DNA from 2 places in the Streptococcus sp. 27098_8_148 genome. Region 2 is predicted to be linked to the other one. Evidence: predicted binding sites of a transcription regulator. Region 2 holds the regulator's gene; the other holds the start of a gene.
What was found. The regulator HrcA, encoded in region 2, represses chaperone genes, less so after heat shock. The targets are predictions, from matches to a motif close to TTAGCACTCNNNNNNNNNGAGTGCTAA.
Positions count from the first base shown of each region.

Region 1: groES (co-chaperone GroES) is a predicted target of HrcA. The motif match lies at 2,593-2,619, and genes of this name have one in related genera.

Region 1 is NZ_JAPVYY010000004.1:46,995-65,749, reverse strand. Features, by position in the region: gene groL (chaperonin GroEL) at 641-2,266, opposite strand; gene groES (co-chaperone GroES) at 2,288-2,569, opposite strand; gene O3646_RS04500 (hypothetical protein) at 2,700-2,993, opposite strand; gene O3646_RS04495 (PTS system mannose/fructose/sorbose family transporter subunit IID) at 3,095-3,949, opposite strand; gene O3646_RS04490 (PTS sugar transporter subunit IIC) at 3,933-4,775, opposite strand; gene O3646_RS04485 (PTS sugar transporter subunit IIB) at 4,832-5,326, opposite strand; gene O3646_RS04480 (PTS sugar transporter subunit IIA) at 5,341-5,778, opposite strand; gene O3646_RS04475 (extracellular solute-binding protein) at 5,919-7,217, opposite strand; gene O3646_RS04470 (response regulator transcription factor) at 7,214-7,897, opposite strand; gene O3646_RS04465 (sensor histidine kinase) at 7,903-9,219, opposite strand; gene O3646_RS04460 (substrate-binding domain-containing protein) at 9,219-10,202, opposite strand; gene O3646_RS04455 (single-stranded DNA-binding protein) at 10,391-10,786, opposite strand; gene ytpR (YtpR family tRNA-binding protein) at 10,888-11,514, opposite strand; gene O3646_RS04445 (thioredoxin family protein) at 11,524-11,841, opposite strand; gene O3646_RS04440 (DUF4651 domain-containing protein) at 11,838-12,128, opposite strand; gene pepA (glutamyl aminopeptidase) at 12,271-13,335, shown strand; gene O3646_RS04430 (DUF1846 domain-containing protein) at 13,782-15,266, shown strand; gene folK (2-amino-4-hydroxy-6-hydroxymethyldihydropteridine diphosphokinase) at 15,331-16,140, opposite strand; gene folE (GTP cyclohydrolase I FolE) at 16,166-16,720, opposite strand; gene O3646_RS04415 (folylpolyglutamate synthase/dihydrofolate synthase family protein) at 16,729-18,039, opposite strand; gene folP (dihydropteroate synthase) at 18,040-18,755, opposite strand, start outside.
Region 2 is NZ_JAPVYY010000021.1:1,270-13,301, reverse strand. Features, by position in the region: gene O3646_RS10470 (family 20 glycosylhydrolase) at 1-3,076, opposite strand, end outside; gene dnaJ (molecular chaperone DnaJ) at 3,238-4,371, opposite strand; gene O3646_RS10460 (DJ-1/PfpI family protein) at 4,529-5,161, opposite strand; gene dnaK (molecular chaperone DnaK) at 5,348-7,171, opposite strand; gene grpE (nucleotide exchange factor GrpE) at 7,421-7,945, opposite strand; gene hrcA (heat-inducible transcriptional repressor HrcA) at 7,970-9,004, opposite strand; gene O3646_RS10440 (M15 family metallopeptidase) at 9,173-9,946, opposite strand; gene O3646_RS10435 (histidine phosphatase family protein) at 9,936-10,637, opposite strand; gene O3646_RS10430 (histidine phosphatase family protein) at 10,761-11,450, opposite strand; gene O3646_RS10425 (PFL family protein) at 11,532-12,032, opposite strand, start outside.

The DNA.
Region 1 (18,755 bases), on a different contig from region 2:
GCCTGAAAACACCGCAAATGCTTGATTCCCAAGCATCTACGCAAGTCCTCTTTAATTAGTATTTATCATTTCTGTTACAAAATTTAAAATAAAAATATTATTCCATAATAAATGAAAATCCCAAAGCACGATAAAAAGAGGCTGGGACAAAAGTCCTAGCCTCTCAATTATTTTTGGATTGTCGAGCAAGACGCAGTGGTTGAGTGGGCTCTACTACGCTGATTTCATCAGCTTTTACAGCCCTACTCAACTGTGCGGAGGTGGGACAACGAAATCGAATTCTAACGAATTACCGATTTCTGTCCCACTCTCTTTGAGCTAGTAAGACGATTAGCCAGGCCGCAACATAGTGGCTACTATCCAACGATGAGAGGTATAGCCTCAATCGTGTAACAGTTACGACAGAAAATAAAGAAGGCCTATAACGCCTTCTTTATTTTCTTAGTAAGACACTTCGGCAAGGCACCATGGTGCTTGCCATAACAATAAATGCACCTGATAAATTAACCAAGGGGTTACGACGTGAAAAGGGAGGAACGATATTTTCCTCCCTTTGAGCTAGTAAGATGATTAGGTAGGCCGCAACATAGCGGCTACCGTCCAATGATTCGGTGCTTTAGCACCAATCATTGGTATCAGGTTACATCATCCCACCCATCATGCTTGGATCCATTCCTGGTCCTGCTGGGGCTGCTGGTTCTGGTTTGTTGGCTACGACTGCTTCGGTCGTCAAGATCAGACTCGCTACGGAAGCGGCGTTTTGAAGGGCTGAACGGCTCACTTTAACTGGGTCGATGATTCCTGCATCAATCATATTCACCCATTCACCTGTTGCAGCATTGAAACCTGTTCCGACTTCGGCATTTTTCAAGCGATCAATCACAATAGATCCTTCGTAACCGGCATTGTGAGCAATTTGGCGCACAGGTTCTTCCAAAGCACGAAGAACGATATTGCGTCCGGTTGCTTCATCTCCTTCTAATTCAAGGGCTGCGACTGCAGAGATAACATTGACAAGAGCTGTACCACCTCCGGCAACGATTCCTTCTTCAACGGCTGCGCGAGTCGCATTAAGGGCATCTTCGATACGGAGTTTCATTTCTTTCAATTCTGTTTCTGTTGCAGCACCAACCTTGATCACGGCAACACCACCAGACAATTTGGCCAAACGTTCTTGTAATTTTTCACGGTCAAATTCAGAGGTTGTGGTTTCGATTTGTGACTTGATGACCGCCACACGGTTAGCGATCGCTTCTGGGTTACCAGAACCTTCGACAATGACGGTACTGTCTTTATCGACTGAAACTTTAGCTGCTTGACCAAGGGCTTCAATGGTTGCATCTTTCAATTCCAAACCAAGATCGTCTGTAATGACTGTACCACCTGTCAAGATGGCAATGTCTTCTAGCATGGCTTTGCGGCGATCACCAAATCCTGGTGCCTTAACAGCTACGACATTAAAGGTACCGCGGATCTTGTTCAAGACAAGTGTTGGAAGAGCTTCGCCATCGACATCATCTGCGATGATCAAGAGTGGACGGTTGCTTTGAAGAATGCTTTCCAACAATGGCAAGATTTCTTGGATATTTGAAATCTTCTTGTCCGTAATCAAAATGTATGGATTTTCAAGGTCTGCCACCATTTTTTCATTATCAGTGACCATGTATTGTGAGAGGTAACCACGGTCAAACTGCATGCCTTCAACGACTTCCAGTTCTGTTTCCATTCCACGAGACTCTTCAATCGTGATGACCCCATCTTTACCAACTTTTTCCATGGCTTCAGAGATGTACTCACCGACTTTTTCAGAACGAGAAGACACAGCAGCTACTTGAGCAATGGCTTCCTTGCTTGATACTGGGATCGCATTGTTTTTCAAAGCTTCTACTGCTGTTGCAACAGCGGTCTCGATCCCACGGCGGATGCCAATTGGGTTAGCACCTGCAGTAACGTTTTTGATCCCTTCACGGACGATGGCTTGAGTCAAAACAGTTGCGGTCGTTGTACCGTCACCTGCGATATCATTGGTCTTAGAAGCCACTTCTGACACCAATTTAGCACCCATATTTTCAAAATGGTCTTCCAATTCAATTTCTTTTGCGATGGTCACCCCATCATTTGTGATCAAGGGTGAACCAAATGATTTTTCAAGAACCACATTGCGTCCTTTAGGGCCCAACGTAACTTTCACTGTATCTGCTAAGACATCGACACCACGGACCATTGCAGAACGTGCATCAGATGAAAATTTAATATCTTTTGCCATTTCTCTTACCTCTTTCTTCTCTTACTCTACAATTGCAAGAATGTTTGCTGTTCCAACGATGGTATAAGTTTCTTCCCCATCTTTCACTTCAATTCCTGCATGGCTTTCAACCAAAACGTGATCTCCTGCTTTTACAGCTGGGGCGATGAGTTCGCCACTTAGGGTACGCACACCTTCACCAACGGCCACTACTTCAGCTGTTTTTGTATCAGCCTTGCTCGCACCTGCGAGGACAAAACCTCCAACAGTCTGTTCTTTTTCTTCTACTTTTAAGACCACACGGTCTCCTAATGGTTTTAACATCTTCATTCCTCCATACGAGTTTTTTAGCACTCTCTATACGTAAGTGCTAACCTATGTTTCTATTGTATCACTTGGTCAGAAATAGTCAAGAAAAAAACACCTCAAAAATAGATGAGATGTTTCTAAAATTTCAATTTAAAATTGTCAATTTTTGATTGAAATCATCGATCACTTTTTGAAGATTGATCCGCCCGCGGTAGATGCCATATCCAAAAACAATCATGCCTAAAATTCCAACCAAGGCTAGTAAAATCCCGAGGATCAAGAGTGGGAGGAAACTTTTGTGAAAGAGATAGATCAATACCACACCAATACTGGCAATGATAAAGAGTAAGCTGAACCAACGACCAAGGTTTTCAAGCATGTGGCGTTGGTAGTTGATTTCTGTTTCATATCCATTGACAAGTTCTTGTTTTGTAACCATGGGATTCCTCCTGATAAAAATTGAGAATGAAGTGCAAGTAAAGGAGGTCCATTCACTTCATTCTCAAAAACTCCTACTAGCAAATTTGTTTTTTCTTTTCCTTAGTATTTAAGATGTGGGTCGAAGATACCAAGGGCAACACCGATCAAAGCAACTACAACGAGAAGTAACATGACTTTGTTTGGTGAAATTTTTTTCTTAGACATCAACCACCAGCAAAGAGTGATGAAGGCTGCTGTCAAGAGACCTGGATAAACACCATCGATCTTTTCTTGGATGTTCAAGAAGACTTTTCCTTCAGAATTCTTGAATTGAAGGGCTGTTGTAACAGATACCCAAGTAGCTGCTACGGCACCGATAACCATTCCACCGACAACGCTGATCGCTTTACGAAGAGCTTGTCCTTTTGGTCCTACAAGGAATTCAACGGCTTTATCCCCTAATTGGTAACCTTTGAAGAAGGCAAAGCGCATACCAAAGTAGACTAAGAGGTTCCATACGACGATGTAGAAGAGGGCACCAGCGACGTTACCACCTTTAGAAAGGCCAAGGGCAATCCCCAAGAGAACTGGGATCAAGGTACCAACAACCAATGAGTCACCAATACCAGCGATTGGTCCCATCAAACCGGCACGCATACCGTTGATGGTTTCGCCATCCACTGCATCTCCGTTTGCACGCGCTTCTTCCAAACCAGCTGTGATCCCTACAACAAGAGATCCAAGTTGTGGTTCAGTGTTGAAGAAGGCCGTATAGGTTTGCATAGCATCCTTTTGTTCTTCTTTTGTGTCATACATTTCTTCTACGATCGGAAGCATAGAAGTCAAGTACCCGAAGGTTTGCATATGTTCTTGAGAGAAACAAGTCAAATGACCATAATACCAATGATGGAATGCTTTTGCTAATGTTTTCTTTGAAATTTTCTTTCTATCAGCCATTTTAAATATCCTCCTCATCATCGTCTAGGTCCACCACTCCGGCTGGAGCAGCTTTCATCGATTTGATCACTTCAAGTTCATAGTAGATTACTGCAAAGATTAATGAAACAACAGCACTGGATACCAAGTTCAATCCGAGAGATTTTGCCAAGGTAAATCCAACAAAGAATGGAATGAAGTCAGTTGCTTCTGTAACAATTTGTTTCAACAAGATGGCAATACCGACACATGGGAGAAGAGCACCGACTGTAAAGAGGGCTTTCATCCAGTAACCATCCATAGGAAGGTATTGTTTCATCAAATCAACCATGTTTTCACCGTATTTGGTGATAATCATTGTTGGAAGGAAAGAGAAGAGGAAGTGAGAGATCCAAGGGTAAACCCAGTCAACTGCGTAGAGTTTTTTGAAGTTTCCTTCTTCAACGGCTTTCCAACCAATGTGTTGCCATACCAAGTTCATAGTAGCGGTACCGTAGAAAAGAACTGTACCGATTGTCCCAACGGCTGCACCGATTGGAGCTGCAGCTGCGGCGATTCCTGCTTCATCTGTGATGTTATTGGCATGCACAAACAAGATAGCAAGAGGAACACCAATGTAAGAGATGGCACGCACATCGGCAGATACGGTACCACCAGGTGTTACCAAGGCGATATAAACGACTTGAAGGGCAACCCCGACCATAATACCGGTTGTCACATCTCCAAGAATTAAACCTGAAATCAACCCACCGATCAAAGGACGACCGAGTGTATAGTTCCCGATACTGGAACCCCCCATACCAGGCATTGAAGACAAGCTGGCGAAAATACCAAGCAAGATTGCTTGAATCCATGAAATTGTCATAACAAACGCTCCTTTTGTTTGTAAATATATTTACCTAACAGATAAGACTGTTAGTTTTAAAAACCAAATTTTGATTTGAAATCATCCCAATACCCGATGGAAACATCTGGCAACAATTGGAATTTCACCTTGTAGCCTGCTGCTTGAATGGCTTGGAAGGCTTCTGCTTCTTCCTGAGTGATGGATTGGTTATTCCCCAATTTCACAGCTCCAGGACGATCATTTGCAGGGCCTACGATGATTTCTTTGACATCACCTGGGACAAATCCTTGGTCGACCAAAATTTCCTTCATATCGATTGGATTTTTGGTGATCAAGAAGTAACGACTATCTGATTCTGTTACTTTTGCTGATTTTTCCTTAAAGGCTTCCTTTGTCCATACAAAGGTTTTCTTGTCTGATGCGCCTTTGTAAGCTTGGATCAAAACCTTGTTTGATGCTGCTGCATCGTTTACGGCAATCAAACCATCACATGGTTTTTCTTTTGCCCAGCGTGTGACTGTCTGACCGTGAATCATGCGGTCATCAATCCGTACAAATGTTACTACCATAAGGTACCTCCCTATTAAATATCGTCATCATCTTCTTCAGCACTAGTAGCTGAAACTTCAAAAGGCTGTAGTGCAGATCGTGCTTCTGATAAGATGGTAGCTGACAAATCGTCTCCATCCAACACATCCTTCATCACAACTGCCGTCAAGGCCATGGTGAGGTTCATCCCACCAAGGATCAAGGCTCCATCGAGCTTTCCAGCTTCTTCTAGAACCGTGGCTGCAGTGGTTAATGGACTACCACCTACGATATCTGCCAAGACCAAAACAGAATCATCAGCTGTCAATCCTGAAATGCTCTCTCTGAAATCAACTGCGAAGTCATCGACCGATTTTCCTTCTTTGAGTCCAACTGCGATGACTTGATCCATCTTATCACCAGCAAACATGGCTAGTGATGTCTTTAGACCTTCTGCCAGTCCACCATGACTGACCAAAATGAGGTATTTCATTTTGCTACGCCTCCTTTATTTGACTCTATTGTAGATTATTTGAAAGCGTTTTTACATTGTCAAATGTCACATTCCTAATATGACATTTAGCAATAAAAAAATGACATCTGTCACTTGACAAAATGCCATCTTATTTTACTCTAAACTCCTACCTGTAGACTACTTTCAATCTCCCTCTGAATTTGAGGCAAGCGGTTCTCAACATCTTGATCGCGCAAGGCATTGCCAATCAAGTAATCTAACTTTTCTAACACCTCTTTTGAGACATTTTTCGGACTACTTTCAACAGCTTGTTCCATAATGCGGTTCAAGGTCTGATTGGTCAAGGAATCCGTCCCAAAATCATCCACCTGCAAAAGGTCTTTACTAGAGCGACTCTTGACGACCTGTGGCATGACAGAGATCCCCTGGGATTGGGCAAAGAGAGTTTGTTGAATTTCTGGATCCTCTGTTAAGAGTTGCATCAATTCCCAAGCCAACTTGGAATGAGAACTTCGAGCCGACATAGCAAAAGAAGTCGTCGTGACCAAGGTTGCCTTGGTCGTTTTTGACTTAGCCGGCATCGGGATACAGGTCCAGGTGAAGTTTGAATATTTAGAAACGTGGTAGGGATAAGGTTTATAGGTCCGATATTGGGCCAAGGTCATGGGATAGAAGGCGACTTTTCCCTGGTCAAAATCTTTAGAGCTCACCTTGTAATTTTTATTTAGATCTTCCAATTTTTGAAGAAAAGTCAGAGACTCTTTCACCTCTGGAGCTGTCAGCTTGAGCATGCCACCTTGGAAGAGATGACCTCCATTTGCCGCCAAGGCTTCTTTCCAGGTGTATTCTGTACTCCCAAATTGGTCCAATTGCCCATCCCCATTGGTATCTTTGGTTAGTTTCTTGCAAATCGTATAGAGCTCTTCAAGGGTCCAACCTTCTTTGGGAACCGCGATGCCTTCTTTATCCAAGAGATCTTTATTGACACACATCAAAATCGGATTGCTTTCATAAGGTAAGGCATAGGTTTGCCCCTGATAGACACCGGATTCAAAGGCAACGGGATAAAAGGCAGCTTGGTCTTTTCGATCCATATAACCATTTAACTTCTCGAGCACGCCACGCGCAGCTAATAAGGAAAGATCTTGCTCAGAGACCATAAACACATCCGGCGTCTTTCCTGAGACAATCTTTTCGGAGAGCCAGTCAGAATAATCCGACTGAGGAATCCCGTTTTCATACTCTACACGGACGTGGGGATGGGATTTTTCAAATTTTTGAATCGCACGATCCAAGGCATGGGAACGTTGACTGGTCGGCACATCCCAGCTAGAACCTGCATAAACGCCGATATGGAGTACGGTCAGTTGCTGTTTCCACCAATAAAAACCAGCGCTCACACAGAGCACAACAAGGAGACCAATCCCCCAACAAAGATGCTTTCGCTTCAATTTCATTCTGTATTTCCTTTAGAAAAATCACGTCTCGTCACTCCTGTTTGGACTGACCAGATCGCTAATTGCGTTCGATCTCGTAGGTTTAATTTCGCCAAAATCGTTGATAAGTAATTGCGCACGGTTCCTTCTGATAAGAAGAGTTTGGCTGCAATTTCTTTATTGGACTCCCCATAGCCGACCTCTTGGATAATACGCCATTCCGTCGTGCTCAAATCCTTGACATTGTCCTCATCTACAGCAATAGAGAAGTTGGTTTTGGCCATTTGTGAGAAAATTTGAAAGACTTTACTAGCGATATTCGGGTTGATCATGGCTCCGCCTTGATACACCACCTTAATCGCTTCATAGAGTTCCTCTGTCGAGGCTCCCTTTAAAAGATAACCTGAAGCACCATACTTGAGTGCACTATAGATAAATTCATCATCATCAAAGGTCGTTAAAATAATAATTTTGATATCCGGATAGTGCTCTTTGACTTCTTTTGTCGCCAAGACCCCATCCATGCCTGGCATCCGAATATCCATTAAGATCAGGTCAGGATGTGTCTGTGGAATGCTCGACAAGACGTGATTCCCATCTTCCACTGTGGCCACCACTTCAATATCGGGGTGGGCTGACAAAATAATTTTCAGAGATTCTCGAATCAAGGCCTGGTCATCTGCTACCATTACTTTTATCACCATCTCTATCTCCCTTCTTTATATTTCGGTAAACTGACGCGCGTGAAAAATCCATCGCGACTTTCAAATTGAAGCTGTCCTCCTAGGATGGAAATACGCTCCATCATCTGCTTGAGCCCATAGCCATAGGTCAAGGTTTCAAATCCAACCCCATTGTCCTGCAACTCAATCAGGTAATCTTCTTCATCCTCAAAAAAATGAAGGCTCATCTGACTGGCATGACCGTGGCGAACCGCATTGGTCATAGACTCTTGGATCACACGAAAGATCGTATCTTCAATCATGACGTCCATATCGACATCGACCCATTCATAGCGTAAATCAACCTGCAAGTTGGAGAGCGTCTGGTACTCGCGGATCATCTTTTCTAAAGCATCTTTGAGGGTTCGTCCCTCAAGGGCACCTGGACGGAGGCGGTTGAGAGAGCCCCTCACATCCTGGATTCCTTCACGAACCACTTCTGAAACACTTTTCACCTGCTCTTTTGCCCGATTGGGATCGATATCAATCAAGACTCCGACAGCATCTAAACCTGCTGAGATCCCTGTTAGCGCGTGTCCCAAGGTATCGTGAATTTCCCGAGCAATCCGCTTGCGCTCCCGATCCTCTGCAATCTTCTCAGACAAGGCCATATAGTTGTTCAACTCCGTATTGACCTTCGAAACCATGGCCAACTCTTCTTCTACTTCGTGGTTTTCCGCAAGAACATTCATAATATAGAACAAAAGCGAAATAATGAAGAGCACCATATTCAAGGCATAGAGGGAATTCTTCAAGAAAAAGGCCAGAATCCGAATGGAGGCAGGATAAAAATGAATATAGACATCCAGAGAAGGAATCGGAAAGAAAAGCGAAAAGACGTCTGAATTGGTCACAAGAAGCATCAAGAAACTTACTAGGATAAAAGCAAACCAATACTTGCGGTCTCGCTTGGTATTCAACTCTTTGGAACCATAGAAGATATCCGCAAAAACCAAGAGAATGAGCCCGTTATAAGCTACATTTTGGACCCACATCAAGAGCAACATCAGGAGGATCTCCAGAATGTTCCACTTATCAAAAATGGACCATCGACTCGTTTGAGACCGATAACGACTCATGGAAATCAAGGCAATCCCAGCAAATAAGAGTGCAGACAACCAAAAAGTTGTAGAGGGCGCAAAAGGAATGCGCTCTAAGCGTTCTACTAATAGGGAAGCTTGTCGTTGAGCAATGATATAATTGGTTGCTTGAAGATAGATGATACTGTTGAGCATCACAGCGATAAAATTCACGACCATCAGAATGGCCAAACTGTATCTCACACCTCTAAATTTTCTCATTACTGCCACCCATTCACATCAAATTGATCGATGTTTTCCTTTGTCATCATCTGAACCGGAATGGTTATTTCTTTTTGGTAGCTCTTCCCATCAGCCATATCTTGGATGACCTCCATCACGCGGTCTCCCATCTTCAACGGAGACTGGGCAACGGTTCCTACGACATCATCTGTCGAGTGCAGCAAGGCTTTCATATCTGGTGAGCCATCAATCCCATAGATCGCAATGGGATGGGTGATTCCTTGCTCCTTGATCGCCGCTAAAGCTCCTATAGCCGAGCGGTCATTCAAGGAGACTAGAGTATCGACATTCCCCCCTGACTGCAAGAACTTACGGACAGCTGGCATGGCGATCTCCGTCTGCCCCTTGGTTTCTAGTTCCGAGATGATCTGATAAGACCCATGTCCTTTGATGGTATCCTTAAATCCCTGAATCCGCGTATCTGCCGAAACAGTCCCTTTGTGCTCCAAGAGAAGGATCCGAGCATTTGAAGAGCGTTTCATCAACTCTTTCGCAATCAAGACTCCTGCTTGGTAGTTGTCGGAGACAATGCTGGCATCCGGCTTAAAATGCTTGAGCTGGGTATCAACTGCAATGATCTTAATTCCTTGTTTTCTAGCTTTTTTAAGAGCCCTTAAAATCGGCTGACTATCCCCTTTGACCGGATTAATCACAATCACATTTACTTTTTGAGCGCAAAAATCATCGATCTGCTGGCTCTGCCTTTTTTCATCCAATTCCGGATCTCGAACAGATACAAGAGCCCCTCTCTCATCGGCAATCCGACTAATTTCCGAATGAATACTTTTATAGAACTCATTGTTCATGGTCATATAGGTGACACCAATCTTGGTCTGATCCTTGATGCTACTGGTTTGACAAACAGCATAGATCCACAAGAGGAGGCAGGCCACTGGAATCACCAGTAGAACCCGTTTTATCAGCCATTTCAACAGTTCTTTTCTTTCTTCTTTCCTCTTCAAACTCCGTTCCTTTTCTGAAAATTTTGAATATATATTACTTTATTTTACTACTTTTTCAAGAAAAGTGCTGGCTTTTATTGTACAGATGCATATTTTTGATTTATTTTTAAAAGAGTCGTTCCCGAATAAAATCCCTAGCAAGTATCAAAAAAGCTGGTCTATAAACGAACCAGCTTTCTTTTTTGATCCTAAAAGGGAAGATCTTCCTCTTCTAAGATGATATCGGCTAAATCTCCCGTTCCACCATTTTCACGCATCGCTCGCTGAGCGCGGCTCTCTAGCAACTGAAAACTTTGGCAGAGGACCTCTGTCACATACTGCATAACTCCATTTTTCTCGTAGCGGCGCGTCCGAATCTCTCCATCCAAAGAGATCAGGCTCCCTTTGCTAGCATAACTAGCCATGGTTTCAGCCAATTTCCCCCAGACAACGACATTGACAAAATCAGTCTCTCGCTCCCCGTTTTGGTCCTTGTAGCGACGATTGACCGCAACGGTCACTCGGGCAACGGATTTGTCTGTGCTGGTTTTATGCAATTCTGGGGCCGCTACTAGGCGACCGATTAAAATAACTTTATTATACATCATTTACCTCCTATCTATTTATTCGAAAAAATTTCAAAAAATGGAGGTGACAAACCAAAATCAAAAAAATCTAGGATCCAAAACATCCTAGATTCTTCTCTTTATTCGTGCCAGTGACGAGCAGGATCAAAAGGTGTCCCTGCTACTTCTGCGTCATCCAATTCAATAATGCCTCGTTTTTGAGGAGCATTTGGCAAGTGCAATTCGCGCGGACTGCACATCATCCCATAGCTTTTTTCTCCACGAAGGGCCCCTGGGAAAATCAAGCTACCATCCGGCATCATGGCACCTGGAAGAGCGACAATGGTCTTGAGACCCACCCGCGCATTTGGAGCTCCTGCTACGATCTGAACTGTCTTATCTGGTCCAACTGCTACTTGGCAGATATTCAAGTGGTCACTATCTGGATGGGCCACCATTTCAAGGATTTCTCCCACCACAAATTTTGGTTCCCGATCGTTGACCAAACGTTCTGCGAAGCCTTCTCTTTCCAATTCTTGGTTCAAACGATCCACTTGCTCATCTGTCAAAAAGACTTGGCCCTTGCCTTCGATGGCGAAGAAAGATGAGGCGTCAAAGATATTCCAGGCAACGGTTTCTTGCTTGTCCTCACGGTAAACGCGAGCCACTTTTCCTTTTCTCTCCACCGCGAGCTTTGCATCTCCACTATTTTTCAAGGTCAGCATCAAGACATCGCCGACTTGTTCTTTGTTGTATGTTACAATCATGATTTTCTCCTATTTTAATCCTGCTAAGAATGCTGTAATCTGCGCTTTGGTTTTCCGATCTCGATTGACAAACCGACCGATTTCCTTATCCTTTTCCAGAACCACCAAACTAGGGATCCCATAAACATCCCAGACTTTCGCCAGATCCATATAGGCATCTCGGTCAATCAAGATAAAGGTAAATTCAGGATTTTCAGTCTCAATCTCCGGCAAAAAAGGCTTGAGGTAACGACAATCCCCACACCAATCTGCTGAAAAGACAAACACTTTCTTGCCATCTTGCTCTACATATGAAGCAATTTCTTCTAGAGAATTTGGTATAATCATAGTTTTTCCTCTTCGTAATGCAAGAGACCGTCCTCGTAGATAAAGCGGTAATGGCGCTCATCTTCAAAAATGACACCACCTACTAAGCGCTCTTCACTCGACTCGTAGAGTTCCACATACAGGGTCGCAATCGTCCCCATGGCTTCCATTTGCTCCCGTACTTCTGCTACCAACTCTTCTTGGGTACGGAGACGCTTTTGATCTTTGGCAATTTTATAGACACCGGCCGCAAGAGCTCCTGCACTTGCTACAGCCAGACTAGACAAAATAATTTTTTTAGCTTTCATAGTGCCTATTGTAACACAAAATAAGCAGAGGGACAACGGTCTAGGCTAGAACTCTCCCTCTGCTTTTAGAGACTGATTTCCATAATAACGCTACCATCCTTGTAGAAAAAGTGATAAAATAACATCAGAAAGAAGGTAACCTATGACTGATTTATTTTCTAAAATCAAAGAAGTAACTGAAATCCCTGCTATCTCAGGTCATGAAGCTCCTGTACGGGATTATTTGCGCCAACAATTGACCCCTCATGTGGACGAAATCGTGACAGATGGTCTTGGTGGGATCTTTGGGGTCAAACATTCAACAGCTGCCGATGCTCCTCGTATCTTAGTAGCTGCCCACATGGACGAAGTTGGTTTTATGATCAGCGAAATCAAAGCTGATGGGACTTTCCGTGTTGTCCCAATCGGAGGTTGGAATCCGATGGTCGTCAGCAGCCAACGCTTCAAACTCTTTACACGTGACGGACGTGAATACCCTGCTATTTCAGGATCTGTTCCTCCTCATTTGACACGTGGAACAGGTGGACCAACCGTACCTGCCATTAGCGACATCGTCTTTGATGCTGGCTTTAGCTCTAAAGCCGAAGCTGAAAGCTATGGGGTCCGTCCTGGAGATACCTTGGTCCCAGATAGCTCTGCGATTCTCACTGCTAATGGTAAAAACGTCATCTCAAAAGCATGGGATAACCGCTACGGCGTCTTGATGGTCAGCGAATTGGCCAAGAGCCTTTCTGGACAAGCCTTAAACAACGAACTCTATGTAGGGGCCAACGTTCAAGAAGAAGTGGGACTTCGTGGAGCCCACACCTCAACTACTAAATTTGATCCTGAAATCTTCCTTGCTGTAGACTGTTCACCAGCAGCCGATGTCTTTGGAGACCAAGGGGCGATTGGGGAAGGAACACTGCTTCGCTTCTATGATCCAGGTCACATCATGCTACCAAATATGAAAGATTTCTTGCTCACTACTGCTGAAGAAGCGGGCATCAAATTCCAATACTATTGCGCCAAAGGTGGTACCGATGCAGGTGCAGCACACTTGAAGAACGGCGGAGTCCCATCAACCACTATTGGTGTCTGTGCACGTTACATCCACTCTCACCAAACCCTCTATGCCATGGATGATTTCTTACAAGCGCAAGCCTTCTTACAAGCATTGGTTAAGAAATTGGATCGCTCTACAGTTGATTTGATCAAACACTATTAAACAACATCGATCTGAAGCCCCGTAAGGGGCTTTCAGATCGAGGATAAAATCCTCTTAAAAACTTTCCTTAGGTGAGTACGGACGTCTGCGAACTTCTCCGAAGTTCCAAGACTAATTATTGAGCCTGAGGTCTCAATAATTCCGAGTGCCTAAAACTGAGTCGTTTCAGGCACTTTTCTCACAGCGGAAAGTTTAAGTGCACCCTGCAATGACCTTAATAGACTACCTCATTTTATTTGTTTAGCATCACTTAGGTCATTTTATGTAAAAAATATGCCTGAACAATCAAATTCTATGATGTCTAACCTCATCTTAGGAAAGTATCTTAGAATATTTTATCTTCCATCTGTTTTCTGATATAATATGAAAGAATGAAATGGTAGGGAACGGAACACTCATCCTTGGATTTGTGTGGCAGACCCTTCCCTTATATACAGGAGTTTTACATGAAAAAACAAGCTTTTAGTTCTGAAAAGTATTTGAACTTGCAACGTGACCACATTATTGAGCGGATCAACCAATTCGATGGCAAGCTCTACCTTGAATTTGGTGGTAAGATGTTAGAAGACTTTCACGCTGCTCGTGTCCTCCCTGGATACGAACCAGACAATAAGATCAAGCTGCTCCAAGAATTGCGCGACCAGGTGGAAATTGTCATTGCCATCAACGCCAACAACATTGAGCACTCAAAAGCCCGTGGGGACCTAGGAATTTCTTATGACCAAGAAGTGCTACGCTTGATCGACAAATTCAATGAATTGGGGATCTTTGTAGGCTCTGTTGTCATCACCCAATATGCTGGACAAGCTGCAGCAGACGCCTTTCGCAAACAACTGGACAAGAGCGGCATCGCCTCTTATCTCCACTATCCGATCAAGGGCTATCCGACCGATATGGACCACATCATCTCTCCTGAAGGGATGGGGAAAAATGACTACATCAAGACTAGCCGCAATTTGGTCGTTGTAACGGCTCCTGGACCTGGTTCTGGTAAGCTGGCAACTTGTATGTCCAATATGTACCATGACCAATTAAATGGGATCAAATCAGGTTATGCTAAGTTTGAAACCTTCCCAGTATGGAATCTTCCTTTGCACCACCCAGTTAACTTGGCTTATGAAGCAGCGACTGCAGATCTAGACGATGTCAATATGATCGATCCTTTCCACCTCCAAACCTACGGGGAAACAACGGTCAATTACAACCGCGATATCGAAATCTTCCCTGTCTTGAAGCGCATGTTGGAACGCATCTTAGGAACCTCTCCTTACGCTTCTCCAACAGACATGGGCGTCAACATGGTTGGCTTTGCCATTGTGGACAATGACGCTGCGATTGAAGCTTCCCAACAAGAAATCATCCGTCGCTATTACCAAACTATCTTGGATGTTAAAGCAGAGCGTGTCGGTGAAGGAGCTGTCAAGAAGATTGAGCTCTTGATGAATGATTTGGGCATTACTCCAAATGACCGGAAAGTGACTGTTCTTGCTCGTCAGAAAGAAGAAGAAACAGGGGAGCCAGCCTTGGCACTTGAATTGCCAAACGGCGAGATGGTGACCGGAAAAACCTCTGATCTCTTTGGTCCAACGGCAGCCCTCTTGATCAATGCGATCAAGAAATTGGCGCATATTGATAAAGAAACCAAATTAATCGAGCCAGAATACGTCCAACCTATCCAAGGCTTGAAGATCAATCATTTGGGTAGCCGCAATCCTCGTCTTCACTCGAACGAAATCCTCATTGCCCTGGCCATTACAGCTATGACCAATGAAGACGCTAAGCTTGCTATGCAAGAATTAGGCAAGTTGAAAGGCAGTGAAGCCCACTCAACCGTGATGCTGACAGACGAAGACAAGAACGTCCTTCGCAAGCTCGGTATCAACGTCACCATGGACCCTGTCTACCAGTACGATCGCTTGTATCGTAAATAAAGCAAGACAAACAAAAACAATCCCTGCTCGAGGGATTGTTTTTTTATGAAGCAAAGAAGAGAGATTATTTGACGGCATCCCATAATTGGCGAATGGGCTTTCTTTGAACAGGGTCCACAAAATGAGGAGCAATTTCATTTAAAGATTCTAATACAAAGGCACGTTCTGCCACATACGGATGCGGCAAGATCAAGCTAGGACTGTAATAAATGGTGTCCTCCATATAGAGCAGATCTAGATCGATCACACGTGGCCCCCACTTGATCTCACGGACACGCCCCATTTCTTGCTCAATGGCAAGTAAGGTTTCTAGTAAATCCTCTGGGGTCATCCAGGTTTCAACCTCTGCCACTTGATTCAAAAAGGTGTCTTGCTCCACTCCTCCCCAAGGTTCTGTTTCAATCCTTGTGGATGTTTGAAGAAGATGAATGCCTCGACCCTTGATTTTTTCTAGCGCCGTCTCTAGTTGCAGTTGTTTATCTCCCATATTGGTACCAAGCCCAATAAAGGCTCGTTTTTTCTCTCGTTCGATTGTCACCGAACAAGTCTCGAGTGGCAAGGGAACAGGAGCCCAAGGTTTTTTCAACTCCAGACGAACTTTTTCTACAAAGGCATAGCTTTCGAAAATCTTTTGCACCAATTGAAAGGCAACCGTTTCAATCAGATCGATCTTTTCTGCCTGCATCCACTCGGTCAACTGTTCCGCCAAGATCCCGTAATGGATCGAAGCATCCAAATCTCCTGTGCGGGCAGCACGGGTCATTTCATAATCCACCCATAGGTCTAGGACAAAGCGTTGTCCCAATTCTTTTTCTGCCGGAAAAACACCATGATAGGCGTATATCTCTAAGTCCTTGATCCGTAATTGATCCACTCTCTTCACCTCTTATAGCCGGCCATTAGTGGCCCATGAGTTTATAGGCTTCATTTTTCAAGTCTTTATCTGTCGCAAGCAGTCCACGTGCAGCAGTTGTCACTGTTGCAGTCCCAGGTTTACGGACACCACGCATGTTCATACACATATGCTCTGCTTCTACCCAGACAAGGGCACCTTGCGCTCCAAGATATTCCATCAAGGCATCTGCGATTTCTACCGTCAAACGTTCCTGAATCTGTGGTTTTTTAGCGTATACTTCGACCGTACGAGCCAGTTTTGAAAGCCCAGCCACACGGCCATTTGGAATGTAGGCAATGTGCACTTTTCCATAAAATGGTAAAAAGTGATGCTCACACATGGAATGGAAGAAGATATCCTTCTCAACCACCATATTGTTATCAATGATTTCAAATGATTTAGACAGATGCTCTTCTGCTGTCTGCCCTAGTCCTGCAAAGATTTCTTGGTACATCTTGGCAATGCGGGTCGGCGTTTCCTGAAGTCCCTCACGGTTCTCATCTTCACCGACTGCCTCGATGATCATTTTCACTGCTTCTTCAATTTTCTTTGTATCCATATCATCTCCTAGTTGGATTTTTCTGTTTTTAATAAATAAGGTCGTACCTGGCTAAGGAAGTAGAGCGACCCCGTTACAATGAGGAGCTCATCGCCTTCAGCTTGCCAGTTTTGTAGAAACTCTTGCCAGTTGACTTCCTCAAGCTGATGGTATTTCGCAGCAGCTGTCATCTCTTCTTGAGAATAGGCTCTCGGATCTTCAAAGCTCGTGAGGATCAAGCGACTATTTTCTAGTTCCTGCCACTGAATGAGCATCTCTTCTAAGGCTTTGGTCCGGATGCAGGTAAAAAGAATAGTCTTTTTTTGACTTGGGAACAGTTCCCGAAGGCTTGCGATCAAAGGCGCAACGGCGTGGGGGTTATGGGCCCCATCAAGCAAGATCATGGGATTTTGCGAGACCACTTCCATCCGGCCAGGCCAGACGACTTGATGCAAGGCCTCATCCACTAACTCTCTTGACAAGAGTTCACGCCCTTCTCTTTCAAAAAGTACATCACAGATACTGATCGCAAGAGCTGCATTTCTGGCCTGGTGATGACCCAAGAGCGCTACTTGATAAGAGGCTTTTTCTCTTTTGGAACTGTGATAAGAAAAGGATTGGCCCGATAGACAAGAGGCTTCTAGCTCAACTTGGTAATCTCTGTCATAGGCTGTTATCGGTGCCTGCTTCTGAATCGCAATGCCTTCAATGACTTGGCTAGCTTCTGCTTCTAATTTCCCTAGAACCAGAGGAATTCCTGGCTTAATGATGCCTGCCTTTTCACGGGCAATGGAAGTCAGATCTGGCCCAAGAAGGGCAACATGATCCAAGCCAATCGACGTGATCGCGGTCAGAAGGGGCTGGCAGACATTGGTACTGTCTAGTCGTCCCCCCATACCGACTTCCATGATCACATAATCCAGCTCCTCGTGAGCAAAATAATCATAGGCGATGGCCGTCATTACTTCAAATTCAGTCAACCCTTGAAAGACGGCCTTTGATTGTTCAGCTTGCAGGAGCTGCTGGTAACTATCCAGGTAGGTTTGCAGGTCTTGATCCGAAATGGCTTCGCCATTAATGGTGATTTGGTCATTGTAATGGATCAGATAAGGAGAGGTAAAGACTCCAACCCGTAAACCTGCCTGCCTCAAGAGTTGGGACAAGGTAGCAATGGTAGAGCCTTTGCCATTGGTCCCCGCAACATGAATGACTCGACAGTCTAAGTGAGGATTTCCTCTCAAAGCTAAGAGAGCTTCCATGCGCTCCAAACCGAAATGTGGATCTTGGGAACGATAGGCTTCTAGCCAACGAAGATCCAACTGATGTTCTTTTGTCTTCATTTACTTGTATTGTTTTAAATTGGTATCTGCTGCCTCTTGGGCTTGGAAAATGGCTTGGCCCAGACTGGCTGCCATCTTGTGAAGGGGAATATCATGCACCCGCACTACTTCGACCCCTTGACTGGCTGCAATACTGGTCAAATGACTCGAAGCCAGGTCCCGATTCCAAAAACCAGTCTCCGTTGCAGGATCTGTCTCAAATCCTGCTTCCTCAATAATATTGACCACAAAGCGTTTGCGGGAGACCCCTAGAAAGATCGGATAACCCTTTTGGTGAATCGTCTCAAGCTCTTGCAATAAGAGTAGGTTCTCACGCTTGGTCAAACCAAATCCGATCCCTGGATCCAGCATAATACGATCCATCTGGACACCAGCTGCCTTCGCTACCGCAAGCGAGCGGTCAAAGAAGGTCCACATCACGTCTTGAATCGGTTCTTGGGCCATCTGTTGAAGTTCTTGCTCTGAAAAGACTGGTTCAAAACCAAAACTTGGGAAGATAGTGGAACTTGGATGATGCGGTCTCGCCATCACTGGATTAAACATGAGAACCGCGCTCGCTTCATGCTTGGCGACGACCGTGGCCATCTCAGGATCTCCAAGAAAACCCGTAATATCGTTGACAATATCAGCCCCAGCTTCGAGCGCCGCCGCCGCCACCTGGGACTTCCAGGTATCTACTGAGATCAAGACATCACTTTCTCTCCGAATGGCTTCAA
Region 2 (12,032 bases):
TCCGTTCCACAAGGTCAAAATCAATTTCTTTCTCCACGATGTCAAGACTTGGTTTGTCTTCCACTAGGGCTTTGACGTCATTTTCAGCCAAGCTACCCACTTGTGTAATTGGCTTGAGCCCTGCAAGGGCTTGGGTCAGAGCAGCCACTTCTTGATCCACCTGATCTTGATGAGCACGACTCACATTCCAATTCAAGCTATCTAAGACTTTCGCAAGGGCTGCGCGAGATTCTGGTGTGTATATGTCTAGATCTGTTGGCACCGTAGCAACTGCTTTTCTAAGAGCAGTGAAGTCTGCCTTGAAATAGTCCTTGTTGTGGTTGGCAAAAGCTTCCATAACCTGGAAGACTTCTTCTTCCTTGTATTCATTGGCCGGCTCATCAGCCCAAATTCCCAACATACTTCCGGATGTCGGTAATTTGACATCAGGGTACTTGGTTGAAGCTAACTGTTCAAATGGAACAGTTTCTGTATTTTGGATAGCTTTTTCGAGCGGATAACTTTGATCACCTTTGTGGCCCAAAACATAATACCAGTCTCCGTTGGTGTTAAGGAATTTGTAGCCCTTGTCTGCTAGGTACTGCGGTGATGCGAGGTTATAGCCCCACCATCCTTTAGACCAGTATGAAATCAAGACGTCCTTGTCAAAGGCAACATCATCCTCATCTCCATAATAGAAGCCATCGTTAAAGGCCATTGGCTGCAAGCCTTTTTCACGCGCCATGGCTGCAAGACTATTGGAATACTCCGCAAACTTACCATAGAGGTCATACCACTTGAGGTAGTACCAACCTTGCGCACTGGTAGCGTCATTGGCATATTCATCCGTTCCGTAGTTAAAGATCTTAGACTTGTCTTTGAAGTAGTCCATGTACTTGCCAATCAAGGCTTTGGTAAAGTTGACTGCTGCTTCATTGGTCAAATCCATGGTTGTTTTTGAAACCGTATCAAAGCTGGCTTGTGGATTTTCAATGCCCAATTTTTCCATGGCCACCAACAAAGCATCCATGTGTCCAGGACTATTGACTGCCGCAATCAAGCCGATTCCTTTCGCAGTCGCATAAGTATGGAGTTCATCCATTTCCGCTTGGGTCAAGGCTTGACCATTTGGATCATCGTAATAGGCCTTGGTGCCTTCTAAAATGGCCTTTTTCACATCATCACTGGCATAGGTTTTGCCATTGGCTTCCACCGTCATATCATCGAGAACGAAGCGCATACCATCGTTTCCGACAAGGAGGTGCAAGTCAGAATAACCCAGCTCACTGGCCTTATCGACGATCCGTTTCAACTGATCCAGCGAGAAGTATTTGCGACCTGCATCGATCGAGATGACCTTCTTCATGGCGAGTTTTTCTGCTGCTTCTTTTGCAGCAACTTCTTTCGCGTAGCTTTCTGTATACACCAAAGCATCTTGAGCTGCTTTGAGATTGTCGATCAAGGTTTTGGCCTCTGCTCGAGTCGTGTCTGCTCCTGCCCCTTCTAAAGCTTTTTTAGCTGCCGCAAAGGCTACTAGAGATTCCGGTGTATAGTGATCCAAATCAGTTGGAGCTTCTGAAAGAGCTTTTTCGACGACTTCAGGATCTGCTACAAAGTAGTCCGCATTCTTGTCCGCGAAGGCATGCATGAGCTTAAAGAGAAGGTCTTTTTTGTAGGTTGCAGATGGCGTATCTGCCCAGGCAGCTACCATGCCACCGATGAAGGGAACCTTAGCTCCATCATTTTTTTGAACTACATCAATCGCTGACTTGGAAATTCCTTCGAGGCCTTGATCAAGGTTGTACCAACCAGATCCAGCCTTGTCCCGTCCAAGCACATAATACCAAACATCATTGGTATTAAGAATCTGATGACCTAGTTCGGACAAGAGTTTTGAAGAAGCGACATCATAGCCGTTCCAGCCACCTGTCCAGTAGGAGACAATGATATCCTTGTCAAAAGTGCCATAGGAAGTATCGCCATTGTAGTAGATCCCGTCATTAAAGGCCATTGGTTTCATCTTGTGTTTTTTCACAATAGCTGCTAGATCATTAGCATATTGGATGAATTTTTCATAGCCTTTTTCTGGGTAGCCTTCACCTGGCCAATGCTTGCTAGCTTGGAGAACCTGCCAACCATGGGCATCTGTGGCATCATTGGCATATTCATCCAAACCGATGTTAAAAATGTCTGCCTTGCCGCTGAAATAAGCCGCATACTTGTCTACCAAGGCTTTGGTAAAGTCTAAGGCTTTTTGGTTGTCCAAATCAACTGTCCGAGCTGATTTTTTAGTGCCAAAGTAATTAAAGTGAGGGTTTTCGATCCCCAATTGTTCCATGGCTGTCAGAATCGCATCCATGTGACCTGGACTATTAATGGTTGGGATGACACCTACTTTCTTCGATTTGGCGTAGGCTAAAATATCATCCATTTGAGCCTGGGTCAAAGCTGTCCCGTTCGGATCATCGTAATAAGCCTTCGTCCCTTTTTCAACCGCATCTGTCACGGCTTGGCTAGAATAAGAAGTATCTCCCACTTTCAAAGACATGTCATCCAGCACAAAGCGCAAACCATCATTTCCAACTAGAAGATGCAAGTCTGTATAACCCGTCTTACTTGCTTCATCAATGATTTCCTTGATTTGGTCTGGTGAGAAGTACTTGCGACCGGCATCAATCGAAACAATCTTTTTCTTGGCTAATTTTTCTTCCTGATCAGGATCTTTAGCAGGCGTTTCCGTCGCTGCTGTCGCTGGTTGAGCTGCCACATCCGACTCTGCGACAGAGCTCGCTTCTTCGCGAATCAAACGGTCAAGATCTGATACCCGCAATTCACGATCAGGCAGTGTCGGTTGACTTTGATCGACGATTGGGGCAGGAGCCGTTGGTTTTTCTACTGTTGGCTGAGAAGCTTCCTCATTAAGGGAAATCGTTGACTCACCCTCGCTTGGCTGAGTCGGAACTGTCGTTGAAGGACTGTCTGTAACGCTCGACGTATCTGCAGCTACAACATGAGCACCAGCAAAAAATCCTATGAGCACCGAAGCAGCTCCTACTGCATACTTGCGAATCGCATAACGTGGTTGATGTGATTTCATCAGGACCTCCTAAATTGTCTTTGTAATCGTTTTCTTAAATTTACCACGATATCTTAATAAATTCAATGAGGGGTCACATTATTCTTTAATTAGGAGAGGAAGTTCTTGGATTCGATCCAAAATAAAACGAGCCCCTTACTCAAAAGGAAACTCGTTCATTCTTATAAATCATCTAAAGCATCTTTGACCTTATCAAAGAACCCTTTTTTCTTTGGGTTGACCTTCAAATCACTTGCTTCCGCAAAGGCTTGAAGGGCTTCTTTTTGCTTGTCATTTAAACCAGTTGGGGTGACGACATTGACAGATACATATTGATCTCCCATGGCACCACCACGCAAGCTTGGAGCCCCTTTTCCACGGAGGCGGAATTTCTTACCGGTTTGGGTTCCTTCAGGAATGACCAAATCGACATCTCCGTGAACAGTTGGCACATGGACCGTATCTCCAAGAGCTGCTTGAACAAAGTTTAAGTCTAACTTGTAGTAGATGGTTGAGCCATCTCGTTCGAAGCGATCGCTCGGCTCAACATTGACAACAACATACAAGTCACCATAAGGGCCACCGTTAAAGCCGGCTTCCCCTTGACCAGCTAAGCGGATTTGTTGACCCGTTTCAACTCCTGCAGGAATCTTGACATTCACGCTATGAGCTTGTTTTTCATGACCTGTTCCACGACAAGTCGTACATGGATCTTTGATTTCTTGACCACGACCATGACAGACATCACAGGTCACTTGACGGCGCATCATCCCAAGAGGGGTCTGAGTATCCACATTGATGACTCCAGAACCATGACAGCGTCCACAGGTCACCGGACTAGTCCCTGGCTTAGCCCCAGAACCATGACAGGTATGACAGCTTGCTTCCCGATGGTACTTGACTTCTTTTTCCGCACCAAAAATCGCTTCTTCAAACTTGAGATTGACGCGGTATTGGAGGTCATCCCCTTGACGAGGTGCATTTGGATTACGACTTGCACCACCACCAAAGAAGCTAGAGAAGATATCTTCAAAGCCACCAAAACCAGCACCATCAAAGCCACCAAAACCACCTGCTCCGCCACCGAAGCCACCATTGGCACCCGCAGCACCATATTGGTCATAAGTAGCCCGTTTTTGCTCGTCACTCAAAGTCTCGTAAGCTTCTTGAACTTCCTTGTACTTTTCCTCAGCACCAGGCTCCTTGTTGATATCTGGGTGATATTTTTTAGATAATTTCCGATAGGCTTTCTTGATCTCATCTTGAGATGCATTCTTTGAAACGCCCAAACGGTCATAAAATTCAGTATTGTTCATAATTCAAGATACAAAGGGCGTTAAACGGACACAGCCAAAATAGGAGTTTTGACGACGGACGCTTGCGTCCTAGAAAAAACTATCTTTTTGGCACCGTCCGTAGCCCGTGTTCAGTTACGAACACTCTTTGTTCCTTTCTATAATTTTCATGTAATCTTTAGAGGGCATTTTCTATGCTTCGCTTTACTTGATCAAACTCTTTGTCCGATAGAGTAAATATCAAATCCTCTTCTGAGTAGTCGTTTTGTTCTTTAAAATAGTTGTCCGTATTCTCTGCCAAGCCTAAACTTAGAATCACTCTTCTTGCAAACTCTTGATGGGCAAAACCGATAGCCGTAATGATCTGTTTATCTTGCACAAGCACTTTCGGTTGGAAATTCTCACGTGGAAGAAATTCAAAATAGTCAAAGAAGTTTTGCCAAATTCCACCTGTAAATTTCGTGTCCTTCAACAGACCTGCTTTCGCTAATAAAAGAGGTGCTGAAGAAATGGCTGCAATGAGGATATCTTGCTCACCAAGGTCCCTCAAGAACGAAATCAATTTCTCATCTTGTAGGGCAGGCCCTATATTGACCATTCCTGGCAAAATCACACAAGAATACTCTTCTATACAGATTTGATCTAGTGTTTTGGTCGGTTGACAGGGCAAGCCATCCTCAGAGACCACCATCGAATGATCTGAAGCGGCATAATCAATCGTACTATCAAAAGACAGAGCTAAAGTACTTGTTAAAGCGGTTATCTCATAAAGAGAAAAATTAGGATAAATGATACAAAGTACTTTTTTCATAGGCAACATCCTCTATTTTACCGAAAAACAGAGGCTGGGTTGCAACCTCTGGATTTCTTTTTATCATTTACTAGTTAGGCGTTTAGGAAAGGCGCCATAGCGATACAATCACTTTAGTGATTAGTCATTCTTAACGCCTCGCTCCCCGATTTTCAAGCTCGGGATAAAATAGTCCACTGGACTATTTTATTTTTCAGTAAACTCTCCGTCTACGACGTCATCTCCTGCGTTGCCTGATGCTTGTGCTCCTTCAGCTCCTGCTTGGGCTTGTTGCGCTGCTGCAGCTTGTTCGTAAAGTTTAACAGCCAATGCTTGTGCTTTTTCGTTCAAGGCTTCAAGTTTTGCTTTCATTTCTTCAAGGTTACCTGATTCTTGAGCTTTTTTAAGATCATCAAGTCCTGCTTGAGCTGCGTCACGTTCTGCATCAAAGCCTTTGCCTTCAGTTTCCTTGATTGTCTTTTCAGTCGCAAAGATAGCTTGGTCTACTTCGTTACGAAGGTCTACTTCTTCTTTACGTTTCTTATCTGCTTCAGCGTTTGCTTCTGCATCTTTCATCATGCGATCGATTTCTTCATCTGTCAAACCTGAGTTTGATTGGATAACAATGGTTTGTTCTTTTTGAGTTCCAAGATCTTTGGCTTTAACAGATACGATACCGTTCTTGTCGATGTCGAATGTTACTTCGATTTGTGGGATACCACGAGGTGCAGCTGGGATATCTGTCAATTGGAAACGTCCAAGAGTCTTGTTATCTGCTGCCATTGGGCGTTCCCCTTGAAGAACGTGGATATCAACGGCTGGTTGGTTGTCTGCTGCAGTTGAGAAGACTTGTGATTTAGATGTTGGAATGGTTGTGTTGCGGTCGATGAGTTTTGTGAAGACTCCACCCATTGTTTCGATACCAAGTGACAATGGCGTTACGTCAAGAAGGACAACGTCTTTCACGTCACCAGTGATCACACCACCTTGGATCGCAGCACCCATGGCAACTACTTCATCAGGGTTCACTGATTTGTTTGGTTCTTTACCAGTTTCAGCTTTAACAGCTTCTACAACGGCAGGAATACGAGTTGAACCACCGACAAGGATGACTTCGTCGATATCTGACAAGCTCAAACCTGCATCTGAAAGGGCTTGACGAACTGGAGTTTTCGTACGTTCTACAAGGTCACGAGTCAAATCGTCAAATTTTGCACGAGTCAAGGTCATTTCCAAGTGAAGAGGTCCAGCAGCGCCTGCAGTGATGAATGGCAAGCTGATTTGAGTTGAAGTGACACCAGAAAGGTCTTTCTTCGCTTTTTCAGCTGCATCTTTCAAACGTTGAAGAGCCATCTTGTCTGTTGACAAGTCGATACCATTTTCTTTCTTGAATTCTGCTACCAAGTGGTCGATGATTTTTTGGTCAAAGTCGTCACCACCGAGTTTGTTATCCCCTGCAGTTGCCAATACATCAAAGACACCATCACCCAATTCAAGGATAGATACGTCGAATGTACCACCACCAAGGTCGAATACCAAGATTTTTTCTTCTTTATCAGTCTTATCCAAACCATAAGCAAGGGCTGCTGCTGTTGGTTCGTTGACGATACGTTCTACTTCAAGGCCAGCGATTTTACCAGCGTCTTTAGTTGCTTGACGTTGCGCATCGTTGAAGTAAGCAGGAACTGTAATAACAGCTTTGGTTACTTTTTCACCAAGGTAATCTTCAGCGTAGCCCTTCAAGTATTGAAGAATCATCGCTGAGATTTCTTGTGGTGTGTATTCTTTGCCGTTAGCAGAAACTTTTTCAGAAGTACCCATCTTAGATTTGATAGAGATGACTGTATCTGGATTTGTGACTGCTTGACGTTTTGCAGCGTCACCAACGATGATTTCACCATTTTTGAATGACACAACAGATGGAGTCGTGCGGTTTCCTTCTGGGTTTGCGATGATTTTGCTTTCAGTTCCTTCAAGAACTGCTACTGCTGAGTTTGTTGTACCTAAGTCAATACCGATAATTTTAGACATATGTTTTTCTCCTTGTTGATTTTTTCTTTTTGATACTCTTCTTAAGTGGCGACGCCGTCAGAGCTTGACTTCGTCAATCTCTTTGACTAAACTTTGAGCCTAAGGTCTCAAAGTTTGCGAAGATAGCGCCACGGCGAAGAGTATCGCCTTTGGTTCGCTTCGCTTCTTACTATTGGTGAAGCTGAACCATTGTTTATCTTTCTTTCATAGTTTAGTGTCGTTTCGGACAAAGTTTTTAAGTTTTCTCGCCTAGTTGAACACTACTACCATGGCTGGGCGTAGGATGCGGTCATGGAGTTTGTAGCCTTTTTGGAAGACTTGTGCGATGGTGTCTGCTGGATGCTCGTCATCTGCAGGTAAGGTTTGGATGGCCATGTGGTAGTTATGGTCAAAGGCTCCATCTGCTGGAATTTCTTCAATCCCTTCTTCTTTCAGGGCGTGAATCAAGCTTTCTTGGACCATTTCCAAGCCCTTCTTCACATCATCTGTCAAGCCTTCAACGGCAAGGGCACGTTCGAGGTTGTCAAGTGATGGTAAGATCGCTTTTGCCAAATCTTGGCTACGGTATTTTTGTAATTGTTGACGTTCTTCGTTAGCACGGCGCTGAATGTTTTGCATTTCTGCATGAGCACGAAGGTATTTGTTTTCAAATTCCTCGGCACGCGCTTGTGCTTCTTCTAATTCAGAAGGTTGGTTAGTTTCCTCTACAACTTCTTCGGTTGTTTGGGCAACTTCCTCTTCTTTCACGTCTTCTTTTTTGATATCTTCTGTCAAGGCATACACCCCTTTCATTTGGTCTTAATTTACTTCATAATGGTTGCTGTTGAGGTAACGGTAGTAATCCGTCAACTTCATAACCAGTACCCGGCCGATGACATTGACCAGGCTAACCACACGCCTGTAGTCCATCTCTACGGGACCGATCACATGCATGAGGGCCATCCCACGATAAGGAACCAGGAACTTGTGACTAATGACCGTCACATTTTTCAAAGCCTTCTCTTGGGATTCCGCAACCAGGATCTGGGTCATTTGGTCTTCTGGCATTCCCCCTCGTAACTCCAAGGCTACGTGTTGGGGATTATCTAAGAACTGATAGGTCTGAAGATCGGCGTAGGTTAAGGATGAAACCTTTCCTTCTACAAAGACCAGTTCTTGAAACAGTTGCGAGAAGACGTAATCAAAGAGATCCAGCACATTGTCTGTCGTCTTGAAATAGCGCTGTACAATCTGTGGAATCTCCGTTCGCAAGCGGTAGTGGATATCCAAGACCGTATTTCCAATGAAGCGTTCTTGAACCAGCTGGTGGAAGATTTCCAAATCACTGGTTAAGAAATTCTTTGGTATGGCAAACTGGACGGTGACAGGCTTTGATTCATCCAAGGTCAACACCGCTAAGGCATCGTGATTGGACAATGGAACAATCTCAAAACCGGTCAAGCGCTGACGTGTCGGTTCAACATCCTGAATCACTGCGGTGTAACCCGTCATCTGGGCTAGTAACTTAGCTGTAGCATCCAAGATATCGTCTAATTTAAAGGCTTCGAAATCAAAGGCTTTCACCACCTGGTAGACATCTTGCTCATCAATCAGCTCTAGATCAAGCGAGTTCTGAACAAAATATTGGAAACCAGCTCGGCTAGGCATCCGTCCACTCGAAGTGTGGGCCTTTTCTAGTAAGCCTTGTTTTTCGAGGGCAGCCATGTCGTTTCGAATGGTCGCACTACTGGATTGAATCACATCTTGTAGCGCTTTTGAACCGACTGGTTCGTGGGTCTTGGTAAAGATATCGACAACAAGATTGAGAATCTCATTTTGACGTTCTGTAACCATGACCTCACCTCTCTTTCATTTTTTAGCACTCTAAACACTCAAGTGCTAAACCATGATTCTATTATACACCCATCCAAAAGAAAGTCAAGAGAAAAAACCAAAAAATTAGCACTCTTTTTTCAAGAGTGCTAAAAATCATTCTTAAGACCTAGAGAAGTGACTCTCCTCTTATTTGCCAGCTTTTTTCAAGAGTTGAATATATTCTTCTAATACTAGCTGATGGTTGGCCATATACTGAGCGTTTTCTACGCCAACATAACGGAAATGCCAATTCTCAAAATTCACACCCGTGATGTTGCTCTTCCCATCTGGGTAGCGAAGCACAAAGCCATATTGCGGTGCGATGGCAGCCAGCTGCAAGCCCAACTCATCACTTTGACCAGCTTCGACACTCATATCAATCGCAAGCCCTGTCTGGTGTTCACTCGCACCAGGGACCTGTACCTGGGTCTGCACCTGCTTTTCAGCTTCTTCGTGCGAAAGGCCGCTAGCCTCTAGTTGCGCAACACGTTCATTATAGAGCTCTGTTTGCTCGGCCACACTTCGATAGCCTGATATCAAGGTTTCTTCTGGGGCAATTTTTCGAGCCGCTTCTAAAAATTGACGAGTCGGTTCTACAATCCGACTATCCACTTTGATAGCATCCACATCTGTTAATTGTGGGTTCAGCTCAGGCTTCACATTGTCACGATTGACCAAGATCAACTGCCAGTCTTTTGTCGAAACGGCTGGTAAATCTGATTTTTCTTCCTTTTTCTTAGAAGAAGAGGGAGTCGTTACAGCTGTTTTTTTAGCCTTCCAAAACTGAAGCCCTGAAAACAAGCTCGGCTTCGCTAAGTAAGCACCAATTCCCGATCCAAGGACCACAAGAAGAAAGAAACTCAATAGGTAAGGCCACCATTTCTTACGTTTTTTTCTTGCGCGTCTATACTTATTCGTCATGGCTACCCTCTAGAAGTTTTGCTCCAACCTTACGATAGGACATATCCCCAATCTTTTCAATACGAAAGGCACCATCCTCATAGGCCAAAACCGTCACGCTTCCGTTGTCCAAGACCAATTCTTCAACCGCTTTTGGATCAATGAGATAAATCAAGGTCGTAATGGTCATACCATGGCTAACCACAATAGCATTGCCACCGCCAGTTGCTTCCACCTCTTTTGCGATGGCTTCAAACCCTTCTTTGATCCGACCACTCAAGACACCCCAAGATTCAGCCCAACCAGTGGTGTCGACTTCAACGATCCCTTCTGCCAACTCCATCAAGCTCAACTGATGAAAATCCTCGACCTTAAAGACACGGGGTAAAACCCCCATGAAGAGATCGCCATCATATGCACCATCAAAACTACCAAAACACCACTCACGGATTCGTTTGTCATAACGATAAGGGATTTTTCCTGTCAGACCAAGTTCCTGAAGAATAATTCCCATGGTTTGAATGGTGCGTCCAGAATCACTCGAAACAGCCTCTTCAAAAGAAAGCCCAGCTTCCTTGAGACCAAGACCTAATTCTCTAATTCCACGCTCTCCTGCTTCTGTCAGCGGAGTGTCTGACCAGCCCTGTGCCCGCCCAATGGTATTAAACATGGTTTTTCCATGACGAGCAATATATAATCTGGTTTTTGTCATTGTATTACCTCCGTATGTATCTCTTTCATTATATCATTTTTTGCAAAAAGAAAGTAGGAAAGCTCTTACAAGTTTTGAGAAAAAGAAAAGGCCATGACCAAAGGGTCAGCCTTTCATTATGGACTAGGATTCTTGCAAGCTTTCACCGACCTCACGGTAACTGCTATCTCCAATCCCCTTAACCGTCAATTTTCCATCTTCATATTCTACAAGGGTAACACTCCCATTTGAAAGAGGCAGATTGAGATTTGGTTTTCCTTCGACCAAGCAGACTAAGGTCTGAATGGTCCAACTATGGCTGACCACCAAGGCATTGCCTCCACCATTTTCTTCTACTTCTTTGGCGATGGCTTCAAAACCTTCTAGGATTCGGCTTTTTAAAACTTCCCAAGGTTCAGCCCAATTCGCTGTATCTACTTGGCAGATGCCATTAGCCAAGTCTTCCAAGGTCAGGGTCTTATAATCTTCTACATCTAGCACACGTGGCACGACACCGTGAAAGAGCTCCCCACCGTAAGCCCCATCAAAACTACCAAAACACCACTCGCGGATCCGTTTGTCAAAGCGATAAGGAATCTGGTCTTTCAAGCCCAATTCATCGCGAATGATCCCCATAGTCTGAATGGCACGGCCTGAATCACTGGAATAAGCTCGAGTAAACTCCAAACCAGACTCACGCAAGCCGATTCCCAGAGCCTGAATCCCTCGTTCTCCTTCTGCTGTCAAGGGCGTATCGGACCAGCCTTGAGCACGGCCAATGGTATTAAACATGGTTCTCCCATGACGAATCACAAATAATCTTGTTTTAGCCATCTTGTCTCCTTTTGCAAGAAAAAAGTCTGAAGTTTCATCATCACAGACTTTTCTATTTTCTACTATTATACTAGATTTCTATTAGTTTTTAAAGCTATGAACTGGAGCTGGAATTTGACCACCACGGGCAATAAAGTCAGCTGATGAAGCTTTGTTGACCTTCATTACCGGAGCAGATCCAAGAAGTCCACCGAGTTCTAACATATCGCCTTCTTTTCCATAAGGAATGATCCGAACGGCTGTTGTCTTTTGGTTGATAACGCCGATAGCTGCTTCGTCGGCAATCATGGCCGCAATGGTTGTATCTGGAGTATCAGCTGGGATGGCAATCATGTCCAGACCGACGGAACAGATGGCTGTCATGGCTTCCAATTTTTCCAGGTTGATATGACCGGATTGGACCGCCGCAATCATCCCTTCATCTTCTGAGACCGGAATGAAAGCACCTGACAACCCACCGACTTGGTTACAAGCCATGATGCCGCCTTTTTTCACTTGGTCATTGAGCAGAGCTAGGGCTGCTGTTGTCCCGTGGGTTCCTACTACTTCAAGCCCCATGGCTTCAAGGACACGAGCAACCGA